2 regions of the Bacillus sp. MBGLi79 genome follow, and region 1 is predicted to be linked to the other one. Evidence: riboswitches for the same ligand, from Rfam matches in the RefSeq annotation. Region 1 holds a riboswitch; the other holds the start of a gene.
What was found. Region 1 has a riboswitch for S-adenosylmethionine ahead of metK (methionine adenosyltransferase). Riboswitches for the same ligand answer to the same signal wherever they lie in the genome.
Positions count from the first base shown of each region.

Region 2: another riboswitch for S-adenosylmethionine. It lies ahead of metE (5-methyltetrahydropteroyltriglutamate--homocysteine S-methyltransferase); the one in region 1 lies ahead of metK (methionine adenosyltransferase).

Region 1 covers NZ_CP026521.1:3,376,707-3,384,694, forward strand. Annotated here, with positions in the region: gene alaP (alanine permease AlaP) at 1-603, opposite strand, end outside; gene asnB (asparagine synthase (glutamine-hydrolyzing)) at 740-2,638, opposite strand; gene metK (methionine adenosyltransferase) at 2,787-3,989, opposite strand; SAM riboswitch class I at 4,157-4,295, opposite strand; gene pckA (phosphoenolpyruvate carboxykinase (ATP)) at 4,492-6,075, shown strand; gene C1T29_RS17175 (DUF2584 domain-containing protein) at 6,113-6,355, opposite strand; gene C1T29_RS17180 (alpha/beta hydrolase family protein) at 6,407-7,180, opposite strand; gene C1T29_RS17185 (ABC transporter substrate-binding protein) at 7,331-7,988, shown strand, end outside.
Region 2 covers NZ_CP026521.1:1,588,022-1,596,009, forward strand. Annotated here, with positions in the region: gene proA (glutamate-5-semialdehyde dehydrogenase) at 1-433, shown strand, start outside; gene C1T29_RS08065 (organic hydroperoxide resistance protein) at 561-986, shown strand; gene ohrR (organic hydroperoxide resistance transcriptional regulator OhrR) at 1,027-1,461, opposite strand; gene C1T29_RS08075 (organic hydroperoxide resistance protein OhrB) at 1,604-2,014, shown strand; gene C1T29_RS08080 (hypothetical protein) at 2,165-2,311, shown strand; gene guaD (guanine deaminase) at 2,342-2,812, opposite strand; gene metE (5-methyltetrahydropteroyltriglutamate--homocysteine S-methyltransferase) at 2,986-5,274, opposite strand; SAM riboswitch class I at 5,402-5,557, opposite strand; gene isp (serine protease Isp) at 5,689-6,648, opposite strand; gene rsbRB (RsbT co-antagonist RsbRB) at 6,871-7,704, shown strand; gene thiX (HMP/thiamine ABC transporter permease ThiX) at 7,736-7,988, opposite strand, start outside.

The DNA of each region.
Region 1 (7,988 bases):
CCCTTTTATTCCATGAGGGAAAAATCCTCCGTTATTCCATAAATTGCTGATTCCGGTTGCAATGCCCCCATTGCCGACTCCTGCAATAATCATCAATAAACCGACAGCAATCATAGATAGGATCGCGACAATTTTAATCAATGCGAACCAAAATTCCAGCTCGCCGTAAGCTTTGACAGCCAGGAAATTAACACCCGTCATAATGATCAGCGCCGATAATGCCCAAATCCAGTTTGGCACATCAGGAAACCAGAACCCCATATAGATGCCGACAGCAGTAATTTCAGCCATACAGGTGACAACCCATAAAAACCAGTAGTTCCACCCTGTTAAATAGCCTGCAAGCGGTCCCAAATAATCACGCGCATACCTGCTGAAGGAACCGGCAACCGGTTTTTGAATGGCCATTTCCCCAAGCGCTCTCATAATAAAAAACATGACCAGGCCGCTTGCGGCATATGCTACCAAAATACCTGGCCCTGCTAACTGAATAGCTGATGCGGAGCCGAGGAACAACCCCACTCCTATGGCAGCTCCTAAAGACATTAAAGAAATATGCCTTTCTTCGAGTCCGCGGTGCAGCTCTTGTTTTTGTTTTTGCATGCTTTCTTCTCCCCTAGAAAAAAATATCATTAAATCATTTTTCTGAATATTGCGTGTGGATTGGGTAAATCAATGATGATGGAGAAATAAAAGGATAATAACAAGGCTTTCGACTAATCGAAAGCCTTGTTGTCTGTTACACAAAGATGACTTCTTTAGGCTGATGGCTCAGCTCTTCAGGCATATACCGTTTTTCAATATTAATGCTGTGCCAGATCATAAAGATCAGTACAGTCCAGATTTTACGGCTGTTATCAGCCTTGTCCGCACAATGGTCTTCAAGAAGCTGAAGGACATAATCCTTATGGATATATGCATCCGTTTGGCTTTCTTGAATAATATTTCGCACCCATTCGTTCATTTCGTTTTTCAGCCAATGACGGATCGGTACAGGGAAACCAAGCTTTTTGCGGTTTAATACGTGCTCAGGCACAATTCCTTCAGCGGCTTTGCGAAGAAGATACTTCGTCGTGCCGTTTTTCGTTTTCAGCTCATCAGGAATTTTTGAAGCGACGTCAAATACGACTTTATCTAAGAACGGCACACGCAGTTCCAAAGAATTTGCCATCGTCATTTTATCCGCTTTTAACAAAATGTCGCCGCGCATCCAAGTGTGGATATCGACATACTGCATTTTGTTGATATCGCTGTACGAGCTGCTTTCTGTAAAGTAAGTCTTCGTCACATCGCGATATGAAAGGTTCGGATTATAATGCTTCAACAGCTGCTTTTTGACAGACTCTTCAAAGATTTTCGCGTTACCGATATAACGATCTTGAAGCGGAGTACAGCCGCGCTCAAGAAGGCTCTTTCCTCTCATCCCTTCAGGCATAACGGCAGCAACGTGCAGAAGCATTTTTTTCAGGCCGGACGGAATGCGTTCAAATGGTTTGAGCGAAAGCGGTTCACGGTAAATGTTATATCCGCCGAAGAGCTCATCCGCTCCTTCACCTGATAAAGCAACCGTTACATGTTTTTTCGCTTCTTTTGCAACAAAGTACAACGGAATCGCTGCCGGATCAGCAAGCGGGTCATCAAAATGCCATACGATCTTCGGAAGCTCATTCATGTATTCCTCAGGCGAAATGACTTTGCTGATATTTTCAATGCCCAGCGCCGCTGCAGTTTCTTTCGCTACATCGACTTCACTGAAGCCCTGCTGTTCAAAGCCGACTGAGAATGTTTTTAAGCTTGGATGAAATTCCTTCGCAACAGACACAATAAAGGAAGAATCAATTCCGCCAGACAGGAATGAACCGACAGGAACGTCACTTCTCATATGAACGTTTACAGAGTCATAGATCGCGTCTCTGACTTCTTTTACAAGCTTGTCTTCTTCAGTCTGAACCGGCTTGAAGTTCGCTTTGAAATACGTCTTGAATGTGATATCGCCGTCCGGGCGGATTGTGAACTGTGAACCCGGCTCTACTTTTTTCACATGGGCATCAAGCGTGTTTGGTTCAGGAACAAATTGGAAAGACATGTACTGCTGCAATGCCTCTTTGTCTATTTCAATATCATTCTGAGCAACCATTAAACTTTTTCTCTCTGAGGCAAAATAAACCTGATCATTGATCGTTGTGTAGTACAACGGTTTAATGCCGAATGGATCTCTTGCTCCATAAAGCACATGATCGTTTTTATTCCAAATCAGAAAGGCAAACATACCGCGCAATTTGGACGCCGCTTCTTCTTTATAATGACGGTAAGTCGCAAGAAGAACCTCTGTGTCCGAATCCGTGTTGAATGTGTACCCCTTTGCTTCAAGCTCTTCTCTCAGTTCAATATAGTTATAGATTTCCCCGTTAAAGATAATCCAATATGTTTCATCTTCATATGATAAAGGCTGTCCGCCATTTTCTACATCAATAATGCTGAGACGTCTGAATCCGAATCCGACGTGCTCATCATGGAAATATCCATCACTGTCAGGACCGCGGTGAACGATCATTTGGTTCATTTGTTTGATTAGTTCTTCTTGATCAGCGGTTTGAGCTAACGGATGCTTGTTAAAAACCCCGACAAATCCACACATAGTATTGCCTCCATAATTAAAATTGTCATCATTGAACCCCTATTTATAGACGCTGTGAATAGTATTTGGTTTCACAGTTATGTAAAAAAATAAACATGAATACAACGATAAAAAAGGAAAGCCGCTTAACCAGTAAGCGGCTATAAAATTATTCTCCTAACGCTTCTTTACGCAGCTGCTCCGCTTTGTCTGTACGCTCCCATGGAAGGTCAACATCGTGACGTCCAAAGTGGCCGTACGCAGCAGTTTGTTTGTAGATCGGACGGCGTAAATCAAGCATTTTGATAATGCCGGCAGGTCGTAAATCAAAGTTATTGCGGACAACTTCAATCAGTTTTTCCTCAGAAGCTTTTCCGGAACCGAACGTGTTGATTGAGATTGACACAGGCTGTGCAACACCAATCGCGTAAGCAAGCTGTACTTCGCAAGAATCAGCAAGCTCAGCCGCAACGATGTTTTTCGCAACGTATCTTGCTGCATAAGCCGCAGAACGGTCTACCTTCGTCGCATCCTTTCCTGAGAACGCGCCTCCGCCGTGGCGTGCATAGCCGCCGTACGTATCAACGATGATTTTGCGTCCTGTAAGTCCCGCATCCCCTTGAGGGCCTCCGATTACGAAACGTCCTGTTGGGTTGATGAAATATTTTGTTTCTTCATCAATCAGCTCTTTAGGAACAACCGGATTGATGACATGTTCTTTAATGTTACGCTGAATTTGCTCAAGTGTAATTTCAGGGTGATGCTGAGTTGAAATAACAATCGCGTCAATGCGGACAGGCTTGTTATTTTCATCGTACTCAACCGTTACCTGTGTTTTGCCGTCAGGGCGAAGGTACGGAAGAATATCTTCTTTACGGACTTCACTTAGGCGGCGGGCTAATTTATGAGCAAGTGAAATTGGAAGAGGCATAAGCTCTTTCGTTTCGTTGCACGCATAACCGAACATTAAACCTTGGTCACCAGCACCGATCGCTTCAATTTCTTCTTCGCTCATTGTGCCTTCACGGGCTTCAAGCGCTTGGTCTACACCCATTGCGATATCAGCAGACTGCTCATCAATTGATGTTAAAACCGCACAAGTTTCCGCATCAAATCCGTATTTCGCACGTGTGTATCCGATTTCTTTAATGGTTTGGCGCACTGTTTTTGGAATGTCAACATACGTAGATGTTGTGATCTCTCCGCTGACAAGAACCAAACCAGTTGTCACAGATGTTTCACAAGCAACACGCGCGTTAGGGTCTTTCTTTAAAATTTCATCTAAAATGCTGTCAGAAATCTGGTCACAGATTTTATCTGGATGCCCCTCCGTAACAGATTCTGATGTAAATAAACGACGATTTTTACTCATGATTTGCTTCCTCCTGCACAAGGTCTCCCGATAGACCTTGCATATATGATACGGAACTCGCTCCCTCTTATACAATGTAACGTTATATTAGAGAATGTTAATTGGCATATTTATGAAATAAAAAAACCTTTTCCATCGAGGAAAGGGTTTGGTCTTTGTGCCTTTCACTCTTATCGCTCAAGGAATCATACAACCTTGCAACAGGTTAGCACCTTGGTTGTCTCACTCAGTTCAACATAATAAATAACAGAGAAACCGGTTGCTGGGCTTCATAGGGCCTGTCCCTCCGCCAGCTCGGGATAAGAGTATCCGCTCAATGAAATATCTTATCGTAAAAGGGTTTGCAATGTCAATATGATTCAGAAGAAATAGGCACCTATATTGAGGGAAAACAATGGAAATGCACACACAAAAAATGATAAATAGTATAGACTATTTGAAAATATATGTTATACTAATTCACAATTAGCAAAACACAAAAAACGATAAAGGAAGGTTTCATATGAACTCAGTTGATTTGACCGCTGATTTACAAGCCTTATTAACAAGTCCAAATGTGCGTCATAATTTATCAGCAGCACAGCTAACAGAAAAAGTACTCTCCCGAAACGAAGGCATTTTAACATCCACGGGTGCTGTTCGCGCGACAACAGGCGCTTACACAGGACGTTCACCTAAAGATAAATTCATCGTGGAGGAAGAAAGCACGAAAAATAAGATCGATTGGGGCCCGGTGAATCAGCCGATTTCAGAAGAAGCGTTTGATCGACTTTATACGAAAGTTGTCAGCTACCTGAAACAGCGAGATGAGCTGTTTGTTTTCGAAGGATTTGCGGGAGCAGACGAGAAATACAGGCTGCCGATCACTGTCGTAAATGAGTTCGCATGGCACAATTTATTTGCGCGGCAGCTGTTCATCCGTCCGGAAGGCAATGATAAGAAAACAGTTGAGCAGCCGTTCACCATTCTTTCTGCTCCGCATTTCAAAGCGGACCCAAAAACAGACGGCACTCATTCCGAAACGTTTATTATTGTCTCTTTCGAAAAACGGACGATTTTAATCGGGGGAACAGAGTATGCCGGAGAAATGAAGAAGTCCATTTTCTCCATTATGAATTTCCTGCTGCCTGAAAGAGATATTTTATCCATGCACTGCTCCGCCAATGTCGGTGAAAAAGGTGATGTCGCCCTTTTCTTCGGACTGTCAGGAACAGGAAAGACCACTCTTTCAGCCGATGCTGACCGCAAGCTGATCGGTGACGATGAACATGGCTGGTCTGATACAGGCGTCTTTAATATCGAAGGCGGATGCTACGCTAAGTGCATTCACTTAAGCGAGGAGAAGGAACCTCAGATCTTTAACGCAATCCGTTTCGGATCAGTTCTCGAGAATGTCGTTGTTGATGAAGACACACGTGAAGCCAATTATGATGATTCCTTCTATACTGAAAACACGCGGGCAGCTTACCCGATCCATATGATTGATAACATCGTGACTCCAAGCATGGCAGGCCATCCGTCTGCAATTGTATTTTTGACGGCTGATGCCTTCGGAGTCCTGCCGCCGATCAGCAAACTGACGAAGGAACAGGCGATGTATCATTTCTTGAGCGGTTACACGAGCAAGCTTGCCGGAACTGAACGAGGTGTGACGTCACCTGAAACGACGTTCTCCACTTGCTTCGGCTCACCGTTCCTGCCGCTTCCTGCTCACGTCTATGCTGAAATGCTCGGCAAAAAGATCGATGAACACGGCGCAGACGTTTTCTTGGTCAATACCGGCTGGACCGGGGGCGGCTATGGCACTGGCGAACGAATGAAGCTTTCTTACACAAGAGCAATGGTCAAAGCAGCGATTGAAGGTAAATTAGAGGATGCAGAAATCATAACTGACGATATTTTTGGCCTGCACATCCCGGCTCATGTTCCTGGCGTTCCTGATCACATCCTTCAGCCTGAAAACACGTGGGCCAACAAGGAAGAATACAGAGAAAAGGCATTCTACCTTGCAAATGAATTCAAAGAGAATTTTAAAAAGTTCGCACATACAGATGCCATTGCACAGGCAGGCGGCCCTCTCGTTTAAAAAGCAAAAGCCAAGAGCAATTAGCTCTTGGCTTGTTTTAATTGACAGAATGCAAAGAAGTCAGCTTGTACGTAATGAGCGTCCGGCCGTCTTCCCATTGAAGCTTCTGCACTTCAGCTGTGCCCGACTTTTCGCCAAGCTTTGTTTTGCGCACATCCATCGGAATCTCCATCGGATATACACGGTATCCGTCCTTCTCTAACGTGAATATATTTTCATCTATGCGAACTTCTTTTCCTTTTGTCACAATCAGTGTATTAAATTCAACAGGCATTCCCAAAGTGAGATCCCCTTTCGTTCTCTTTTTTCTTTATCATACCATATTTCATTGTCAGCGGTTTTTCATCCATTGTGTAAGCTGCCGAACGATACGCCGGTTTTCTTTTGGCGGGAAATAATGTGTGAATGTACTGTAATACCACGTCTCAACCGGCTTATGCAATTGTTTTAGCCTCTCTTCAAATAAATAGGAATGCTGAATCGAAACATTTTGGTCTTTTTCTCCATGGATTAACAGCACGGGAGCCTGAATTTTGTTTACTTGATCAAACGGTGTTCGCCACTGATATTCCTCAGGCACCTTTTTCGGTGTTCCGCCGATGACTCTTTTCATCATTCGCCGCAAATCCTGCCGCTCCTCGTATGTAAGGATCATATCACTGACGCCTCCCCAGGAAACAAATGAAGCCGCATGCCTTCCCATTTCGATTGCCGTGAGCATTCCCATAATCCCGCCGCGGGAAAACCCGAAGATATGAATTCTGTCCTTCTTGACATTTGGGTGCTGCTGAAGAAGGTGAAAAGCAGAAAATGCATCCTCCCTGTCTTCTCCGGCAAAATCCTCATTGCCTTCTCCTCCTTGATTTCCTCTGTAAAAAGGAGCAAACACCACAAACCCTTGGGATGCAAACTGGATAATCCGGCCCGGCCGAACCATGCCCACGCTTTTAATCCCGCCGCGCAAATATAAAAATCCGTCATATTGTCCCGGTTCCGCCGGCTCAGCCAGAAGCCCCTTTACCCGTAATCCATTTGACAGATAGCAGACCGTATACAAACGCACATGCTGGCTTGGCGACGGAAATCTTCTTTTCTCTACAATCAAAACAGCCGCCTCCTTTTTTCTATATGCTTTCCTTACTCCAAAATTACATCCGGTGAAACTGATTAGGCATTCACACATTTTTATACCCATCATACGATATGTAAAGCAAAAAAGGATATTAACTTGATGCTAAATAAGGAGGTTGTCTATGTGAACAAATCGTTAAGGCTGGGCTTCGCCTGTGTCGGCAGTATCTTTCTGATGATCGCCCTGGCAGCTTGCAAGCAAGAAGAAACGCTGACCAAAGTTAAAGTGGCTGAAGTGACCCATTCTATTTTTTACGCACCTTTATATGTTGCCGAGTCTAAAGGATTTTTCAAGGAAGAAGGGCTTGATGTCGATGTGAATACGACCTGGGGCGGAGACAAAACGATGACATCACTTCTTTCAAACGGCTCCGACATCGCGCTTGTCGGGTCAGAAACATCTATTTATGTCGAGGCGCAAGGGGCTAAGGACCCCGTTATTAACTTCGCCCAGCTGACTCAGACAGACGGGACGTTCCTTGTCGCGAGAGAAGATGTTGAACACTTCAACTGGGATCAGCTGAACGGAAAAACGTTTCTCGGCCAGCGAAAAGGCGGCATGCCTCAAATGGTCGGCGAGTATGTGCTGAACAAACATAAGATTGACCCGCATAAGGATATAGACCTCGTCCAGAACATAGATTTCGCCAATATTGCCAATGCGTTTGCTTCTGGAACCGGTGAGTATGTACAGCTCTTTGAACCGCAGGCTTCTCTCTTTGAGAAAAAAGGCATCGGCCATATCGTGGCTTCATTCGGAGAAGAATCAGGCGAGGTTCCTT
Region 2 (7,988 bases), 1.8 Mb from region 1:
GAAAGAATTGCTGGACCAGCTGGAAAACGCGGGAGTTGAAATTCGGGGTGATGAATTGGTGTGTGAACTTCATCCTTCAAGCAAACAAGCATCAAAAGAAGATTGGGAAACCGAATTTTTAGCGCCTGTCCTCAGTGTAAAGACGGTTGAAAACGTCCAAGAAGCTGTGAAGCATATCCAACAATACGGCACCAATCATTCTGAAGCGATTTTAACTGAAAATGACAAAAACGCGGCATATTTTCAAACGGCTGTCGATGCTGCCGCTGTCTATCATAACGCGTCAACCCGCTTTACCGACGGCTTTGAATTCGGCTATGGAGCCGAAATCGGCATCAGCACGCAAAAGCTTCATGCAAGAGGACCGATGGGGCTTCCTGCACTGACTTCTACAAAATACATCATTAAAGGAACTGGGCAAATCCGCGAATAGCGGGGAAATATTTGATACAGAAGCTTATCTCGTTACGGGATAAGCTTTTTTGTGCGGCAAAAAATTGACATCGCAAAATAGATTGTGTACAATTTAGTTGTACAAAATATATTAGGGGGATAAAAAAATGAGTCAGCCATTATTTACAGCAACTGTTTCAGCGGTAGGAGGAAGAGAAGGAAAGGTCATTTCATCAGACCGCGTTCTTGAGCTTGATGTCGCAATGCCGGGAACACCAAGAGCAAAGAAATTAGAAAAAGCGACAAATCCAGAGCAGCTCTTTGCAGCGGGTTATGCAGCTTGCTTTGACAGTGCATTGCAGCTTGTCGCAAGAACAGAACGGGTAAAAGTAGAGACAGAGGTTACAGCGAATGTCAGCCTGTTAAAGGATGAAGCGGACCAGGGCTATAAGCTGGGTGTGACGCTGCAGGTAAAAGGAGAAGGAGTCAGTGCATCAGAATTGGAGGCGCTTGTGAAAAAAGCGCACGGCGTCTGCCCGTATTCAAAAGCAACCTCCGGAAATATTGAAGTGACGCTTGAAGTTGTTGAATAAATAAAAAGAGGATGCCCCGCACAGGGCATCCTCAATTTTTTTAATGAAGTGTTTCCAACAATGTATATAGAGCGGACTTTAACTGTTTGAGATCCTCTCCAGATAGCTTTGAGAGCCCTAGAATCGTCTCTGGAATGTCAACCGCTTTTTCTTTTAATAACGCCCCGTCCTCTGTCAGGCTGACCAACACGGATCGCTCATCCTCTTCAGATCTTTTTCTCGTAATCAAACCCTGTTGTTCCATTCGTTTAAGCATTGGAGTAAGTGTCCCTGAATCTAAATACAGCAGCTCGCCCATTTTTTTGACAGTAAGCGTTTCATGTTCCCATAACAAAAGCAAAGCCAAATATTGAGGGTATGTTACATTCAGCTTATCAAGCAGCGGCTTGTATTGCTTTGTCATTTCCCGCGAACTCGCATATAGCAAAAAACAAAGCTGATTCTCCAATTTCATATGATCAAATTTATTTTCCATTTTGTTCACCAACTCTTTTTGTCATTCGATTCTATTGTATCTGAAAAACTTCACTTTTCCTATTCTCGGCAAACATAGCATGTTTAAAAAGATCAGAAAGGGAAATATAACAACTAGATATAAATAAGGAGGCTGAATACAAATGGCATTATTTACAGCAAAAGTAACCGCGCGAGGCGGACGGGCAGGACATATTACATCAGATGACGGTGTTCTTGATTTTGATATTGTGATGCCAAACGCGAAAAAAGAAGGACAAACCGGCACCAATCCGGAACAGCTCTTTGCGGCAGGGTATGCTGCATGCTTTGGCGGCGCGCTCGAACATGTGGCCAAAGAGCAAAATATCGAAATTGATTCGGAGATTGAAGGGCAGGTCAGCCTCATGAAGGATGAGAGCGACGGCGGCTTTAAAATCGGTGTCACACTTGTTGTGAACACGAAAGATTTAGACCGGGAAAAGGCACAAGAGCTTGTCAACGCCGCTCATGAATTCTGCCCTTACTCCAAGGCAACCAGAGGAAATGTTGATGTGAAACTAGAATTAAAATAATAACCGGCATCCTGAGACTCTCAGGATGTTTTTTGTGTGGAAGCAAACAGAGTGGGCGTGATTTTTCTCGAGGTCTGAAACATGTCTTATAAATGGATTCAGACTTATGCATGATGAATTGACGCGGAACGGGATAGGGGTGGGGCACAGATGATTGATAAAATGTCAGAGAAGCGATCACAGCGTTTGAAGCCTGAAAAGTTACAGGTGAAGCGGGCGGCTGGTGCGATGTCTGCCGTGCTGAATTGCGCGAATTTGACTGCTGTTTTGGGGCATAGCGGCTACTTGGCGAAATAACAAGAATCAGGCCGTGCATGCCTGATCCTTTTAATATTCTTTCTTGTTGGCAAGATCTCGCCATGCTTGAAACGGGGCTAAATGCTCTGTCAGAGTCACTTGATAAAAGGGAATTGTTCTTTCTTCAGCGGGTTTATCAAATTCTTCATAAATGAATGAATCATCAAACCCAGCTTCGGCGGCGTCTGTATGCTCCGCTGCATAGAAAACGGCTTTCGGCCGGGCCCAGTAGATGGCGCCCAAGCACATTGGGCATGGTTCACAGCTCGTATACAAAATGCAGTCATCAAGCTGGTATGCCCCTAACACCTTACAGGCGTTCCGAATAGCTGTAACTTCCGCGTGGGCAGTCGGATCATTGTTTGTTGTGACGTTGTTCTGGCCCTCTGCAATAATGGCTCCGTCTTTCACGATAACAGCTCCAAAAGGCCCGCCGATACCTGCATTCACCCCTTCACATGCGAGAGTGACAGCCCGTTTTAAGAACGTTTCATGATTCATCCCAATCCCTCCTGTCAATAGAGTGTTATTAGTATAGCCGAAAAGAATGCAAAGAACATTCTTAAAAAAGTGCAAAATAAACAAAGTATTTGGGGGATTTGCTAAAATGAGAAACCGATTGTGGCTGTATTATAGAAAAAACCACCTGCTAAATGCAGATGGTTTTTGAAAAATTATACTAGCTGTGTCTGCTGTGCTCTCGCCTGTTTTGCGGCTTCAACCATGTTTTTCAATGCGGCAACCGTTTCTTCCTGCTGTCTTGTTTTCAATCCGCAGTCCGGATTTACCCAGAAGCGGTCAGTCGGACAGACGGCAAGCGCCTCAACAATAATGTTGTACATTTCTTCAGTTGACGGCACACGAGGGCTGTGAATGTCATATACACCAAGGCCAAGCCCTTTCAAATATGGGTGATCTTTTAAGTAATCTAAAAATCCTCCGTGGCTTCTGCTATGTTCGATTGTAATCACATCAGCATCAAGATCATTGATCGTATCAACGATATCTTCGAAGTTGCTGTAGCACATATGTGTATGAATCTGCGTCTCGTTTTTCACGGAAGAAGTGGTTAATCTGAATGCTTCTGCCGCCCAAGTCAAATACTCATCCCAATCGCGGGTTTTCAATGGAAGGCCTTCACGCAGCGCTGGTTCATCGACCTGAATGATTTGAATGCCTGCGTCTTCCAGCGCTTTAACTTCTTTACGAAGGGCAAGCCCGATTTGGAAGGCGATTTCTTTTCTCGAAATGTCGTTTCGAGGGAAAGACCAGTTTAAGATTGTAACAGGTCCCGTCAGCATCCCTTTCACATGCTTGGAAGTCAATGACTGTGCATAGACTGTGTCTTTCACTGTCATCGGTTCAATAAATTCAACATCTCCGTAAATGACTGGCGGGCGTACACAGCGTGATCCGTATGATTGAACCCAAGCGTATTTAGTGAAGGCGAAACCGGCCAGCTTTTCACCGAAGTATTCGACCATGTCTGTCCGTTCAAATTCGCCGTGAACAAGGACATCAAGCTCTAATTCTTCTTGAATATCAATCCATCTTTTTGTTTCCGCATTGATAAAGTTTTGATACTGTTCATCGGACCACTCAGCTTTCCGCCATTTTTGGCGCGCGCTCCGCACTTCAGCAGACTGCGGGAAGCTGCCGATCGTTGTCGTCGGCAAAAGCGGAAGGCCGAGAGATTCATTTTGCAGGGCTAAACGTTCTTCAAACGGAATAGGACGCTTGAAGTCTTTATCAGTTAATTGCTCAAGCTCTTTCTTTTGTTCAGAATTGGCGCCTGTTGCAAACTGTTTAAGCGCCTGGATATCAGCCTTAGCCTGCTGAATCTCTTCGCTGATCGCCGCTTTTCCTGATACTAATCCCTCTTTCAAAGCTGTCAGCTCGGCCAGCTTTTCTTTTGCGTAGGATAATCCGTTCAATAGATCTGTTTCCAAGTGCTCATCGGGGTGTTTCGCTACTGGAACATGCAGCAGGCTGCTTGAAGGCTGAATCCACAGTTCATCAACTTTTGCAACGCTGAGAATATCAAGAACGGCATCGAGACGCTCTTCAAGATCTGCTTTCCAAATATTGCGTCCGTCGATAACGCCGGCTGCCAGCACTTTGTCTGTCGGAAAGCCATGTGTTTTAAGCTGTTCCAGGTTTCTGCCTTTATCGTGAACGAAATCAAGGCCGATTCCCTGAACCGGGTAAGAGATCAGCTCTTCATAAGCATCAACAGAATCAAAATACGTCTGCAAAAGCACATTCAAGGATGAAAGCTCACTTGTAATGCTTTCAAATAATTCTTTTGCGCCGCGGACATCTTCGCTAGAAGCGGTAACGAGCGCCGGCTCATCAATTTGAACCCATTTTACGCCTTCTTCTTCAAGCTCCTTCAAAAGCTGTACATATAATGGCACAAGGCGTTTTTGGATCGCTTTTGCTTCAGACGGTTCATAGCCTTTAGCAAGCGTAACAAATGTATAAGGGCCGACAATCACAGGCTTTGTTTCAACACCGTATGCCTCTTTGATGCGGCGATAATCTTCGAGCTGTTTATTTCTTGTCAGACGGAACTCAATGCTCTCGTCATATTCCGGAACGATGTAATGGTAATTTGTATTAAACCATTTTGTCATTTCACTGGATACAGCGTCTTTGATTCCGCGGGCGATAGCGAAGTATGTATCGGTAGCGTCAGTCAAATGTCTGAACCGTTTCGGAATCCAGTTGAAGCTGACGGCTGTGTCGAGTACATGATCATACTGTGTGAAATCAGAAACAGGCACAACATCAATCTGCTGGTCAATTTGTGTTTTTACTGCGGATAAAAATAGTTCGTCAATTTGCTTCAAAAAAGTATCTTTATCAGTACTGCCTTTCCAATACGCTTCAAGTGCTTTTTTCCATTCTCGGTTTAGTCCGATTCTGGGAAATCCTAAATTCGATGTTTTGATGGTTGTCATTGTTTCTCCTCCTTTATATGTAAAACACTCTCGTTAACCCGCGGATACAGGCTGCTAAGAGGTTTTCTCACAACAAAAAGCCTCTTTCCCATGAGAGAAAGAGGCTTTTCTACGTAAAACACTGCCTCTCTCATCTCTCAGATTCAATCTGATGGAATTAGCACCGTGCCTTATGAGACATCAGTCTCGGCGCGAAAAGCAGTGCGCCCCATTTCACAATGGTATTACGGTCGGTTGCTGTTGGGGTCAAAAGGCCAATCCCTCGCCCAACTCTCGATAAGAGAAAATGTTATTAATTTTTCGAAAAGTTGAATCATTTGTTGGTAATCTTAACAGTAATTCAAATTCATTGTCAACATAGAATTTGAAATTTTATTTACATGATTTGGGGCTTATTATATAAGAAAAATAATTTTATAGGGTCAACAAATGTGATTGCTCTGCTTTTTCTGCGAGCTCATCAGGAGCTGTTAAATACAGGAATCCATTGCCTGCCAGCGTTTTTGCAATATCAAGAGGAAGTGTCCTGCGGATTAGCTGTGCGAAAACTTCAGATTCTGAAAGCTTTCTTTGAAATGATTCTTCTTCATAGCTTTTGATTAAAGCAAGCGCACCGCTGACATGAGGGGCAGCCATTGAAGTGCCGGTAAGCTTACCGTACTTCTTGTTGGGAAGGGTGGATAAGATGTTTTCTCCTGGTGCCACAAGGTCAATCTCTTTATTGGCGTTAGAAAATTCTGATAATTCTCGCGCTACAGAAACAGATCCAACTGCAATCACTTCATTATAAGCCGCAGGGTAGGAAAGCTCTTCTGTGCGTTCGTCGCCGTCACCCTCATTTCCCGCTGCACACACGACAAGCACTCCGTTTTTGACCGCGTTTTTCACGGCTTCTTCCAGCTCCGGCACATCACTTGGTCCGCCAAGGGACATTGAGATGATATCGACTTTCTGTTCCACCGCGTAGTTAATGCCGTTGATGATCCATTCGTATTGTCCGCTGCCGTTCTCGCCGCCAAGAACCTTCACAATCAATAGGCTTGCCTCAGGCGCGACTCCGGCAATGCCTCCGTTTGAATCATTAGCTGCAATCGTTCCGGCGACGTGTGTGCCGTGTCCGTTGTAGTCGGAAATCGCATCTTCCTTGCCGCCGTCATCATCCGTGAAGTTCTTTCCGCCAATGATTTGGCTTTTTAAATCTGGATGGCTCGTGTCGCATCCCGTGTCCAATACAGCAATTTTTACATTCTTGCCTTTTACCCCTTTCGCCCACATTTCTGGCGCCTTAATCACTTTAATGCCCTCAGGAAGCTCGTTTACATCCATGATCTGCTCATTCGTCACATACGGGATCAAGCGGATTTCACCATTCATAAAAAAGCCCTCCTTTTTTATGCTTTCAAGTGGATTCAAGGGTGTTGCCTCATATTATATGAAAAAAGCAACCGATCGGACAGAGCCATTTGAAGCATTTTGAAAAAATAGGATACACACCAAAGAATTAGTAATTTTCAAAATATTGGATGGCTTCAGCGTGTATGACTGGGATTTAGCTGGCAGTCAAGTTATAATAATGTTGGGGAAAGGAGCAGTGTGATGAAACTGAATGAAAAATTATATGCGTTTTTTTCAGAACATGTGGAGCAAATGGCCGAGGAATGGATAGAAACGATGGAGGAAAGTGATCCGAATTCGCTTTACGCCCTACATAATGCAACAGTAACGGAAGAATTGAAAGAGCAGGACAGAGAATTTTACCGGCATCTGAATTACATGTATGTTTTACCGGAAAAACAATTTCTCGAAGAATTTCAAGAATGGGTCATTGAGCTGACGAACGATCAAAAGCATCTCGACACACCGGTTCAGTATGTCATTCGGGAGTTTATGAGAAACCGGAGATTATATACGAAGTATTTTGAGAAGTTCGCAGAAGAAAATGAGTCAGCATTTGAACCGGGAGAGAAGCAAAAATGGGCTGATTTGATTGTAAAAGTATTTGATTTCACCATTTATACATTCGTTGATCACGCTGAAATGAATGCTAAGCAGCAATTAAACGCCCAGAGAGAAATGATATTGGAATTAAGCTCACCTATCATTACCCTGAGCAAATCAACAGCTCTGCTGCCGCTTGTCGGTGACATCGATACCGAACGGGCTAAGTTTATTCTGGAAAACACGCTTCAGGCTTGTGCAAAAAGACGCGTGGAGCATCTGTTAATCGATCTGTCAGGTGTTGTGGTAGTGGATACGATGGTTGCGCACCAGATTTTTAAATTGATTGAGGCGCTTAATCTGATCGGTGTCCGGTCAACCCTGTCAGGAATCAGGCCTGAGATTGCGCAAACCGCTGTACAGCTGGGAATTGATTTTTCGAATATCACCATTAAAACCAATCTTGCCCAAGCATTAAACTATCATCAATAAAAAAATCCGCTATCTCAGATAGCGGATTTTTTTATGATGCGAAACATAAAGATACGAGAAAAGATCCCGCGAATAATAAGAGAACGAGGCAAAAGAACACCCAGTCGCGCCGGTTCACGGACAGCATCCTGTAATATGTCCGGTTTCTGCTTCCTGTAAAACCTTTCGATTCCATCGCAAGCGCTGTCCGTTCTGCTTTTCTGATAGCGCTTGCCAATAGCGGTATGGTATATCGTTTTAACCCGCTGATTTTATTTATGAAGCCGCTCTCCGCCGCACCTCCT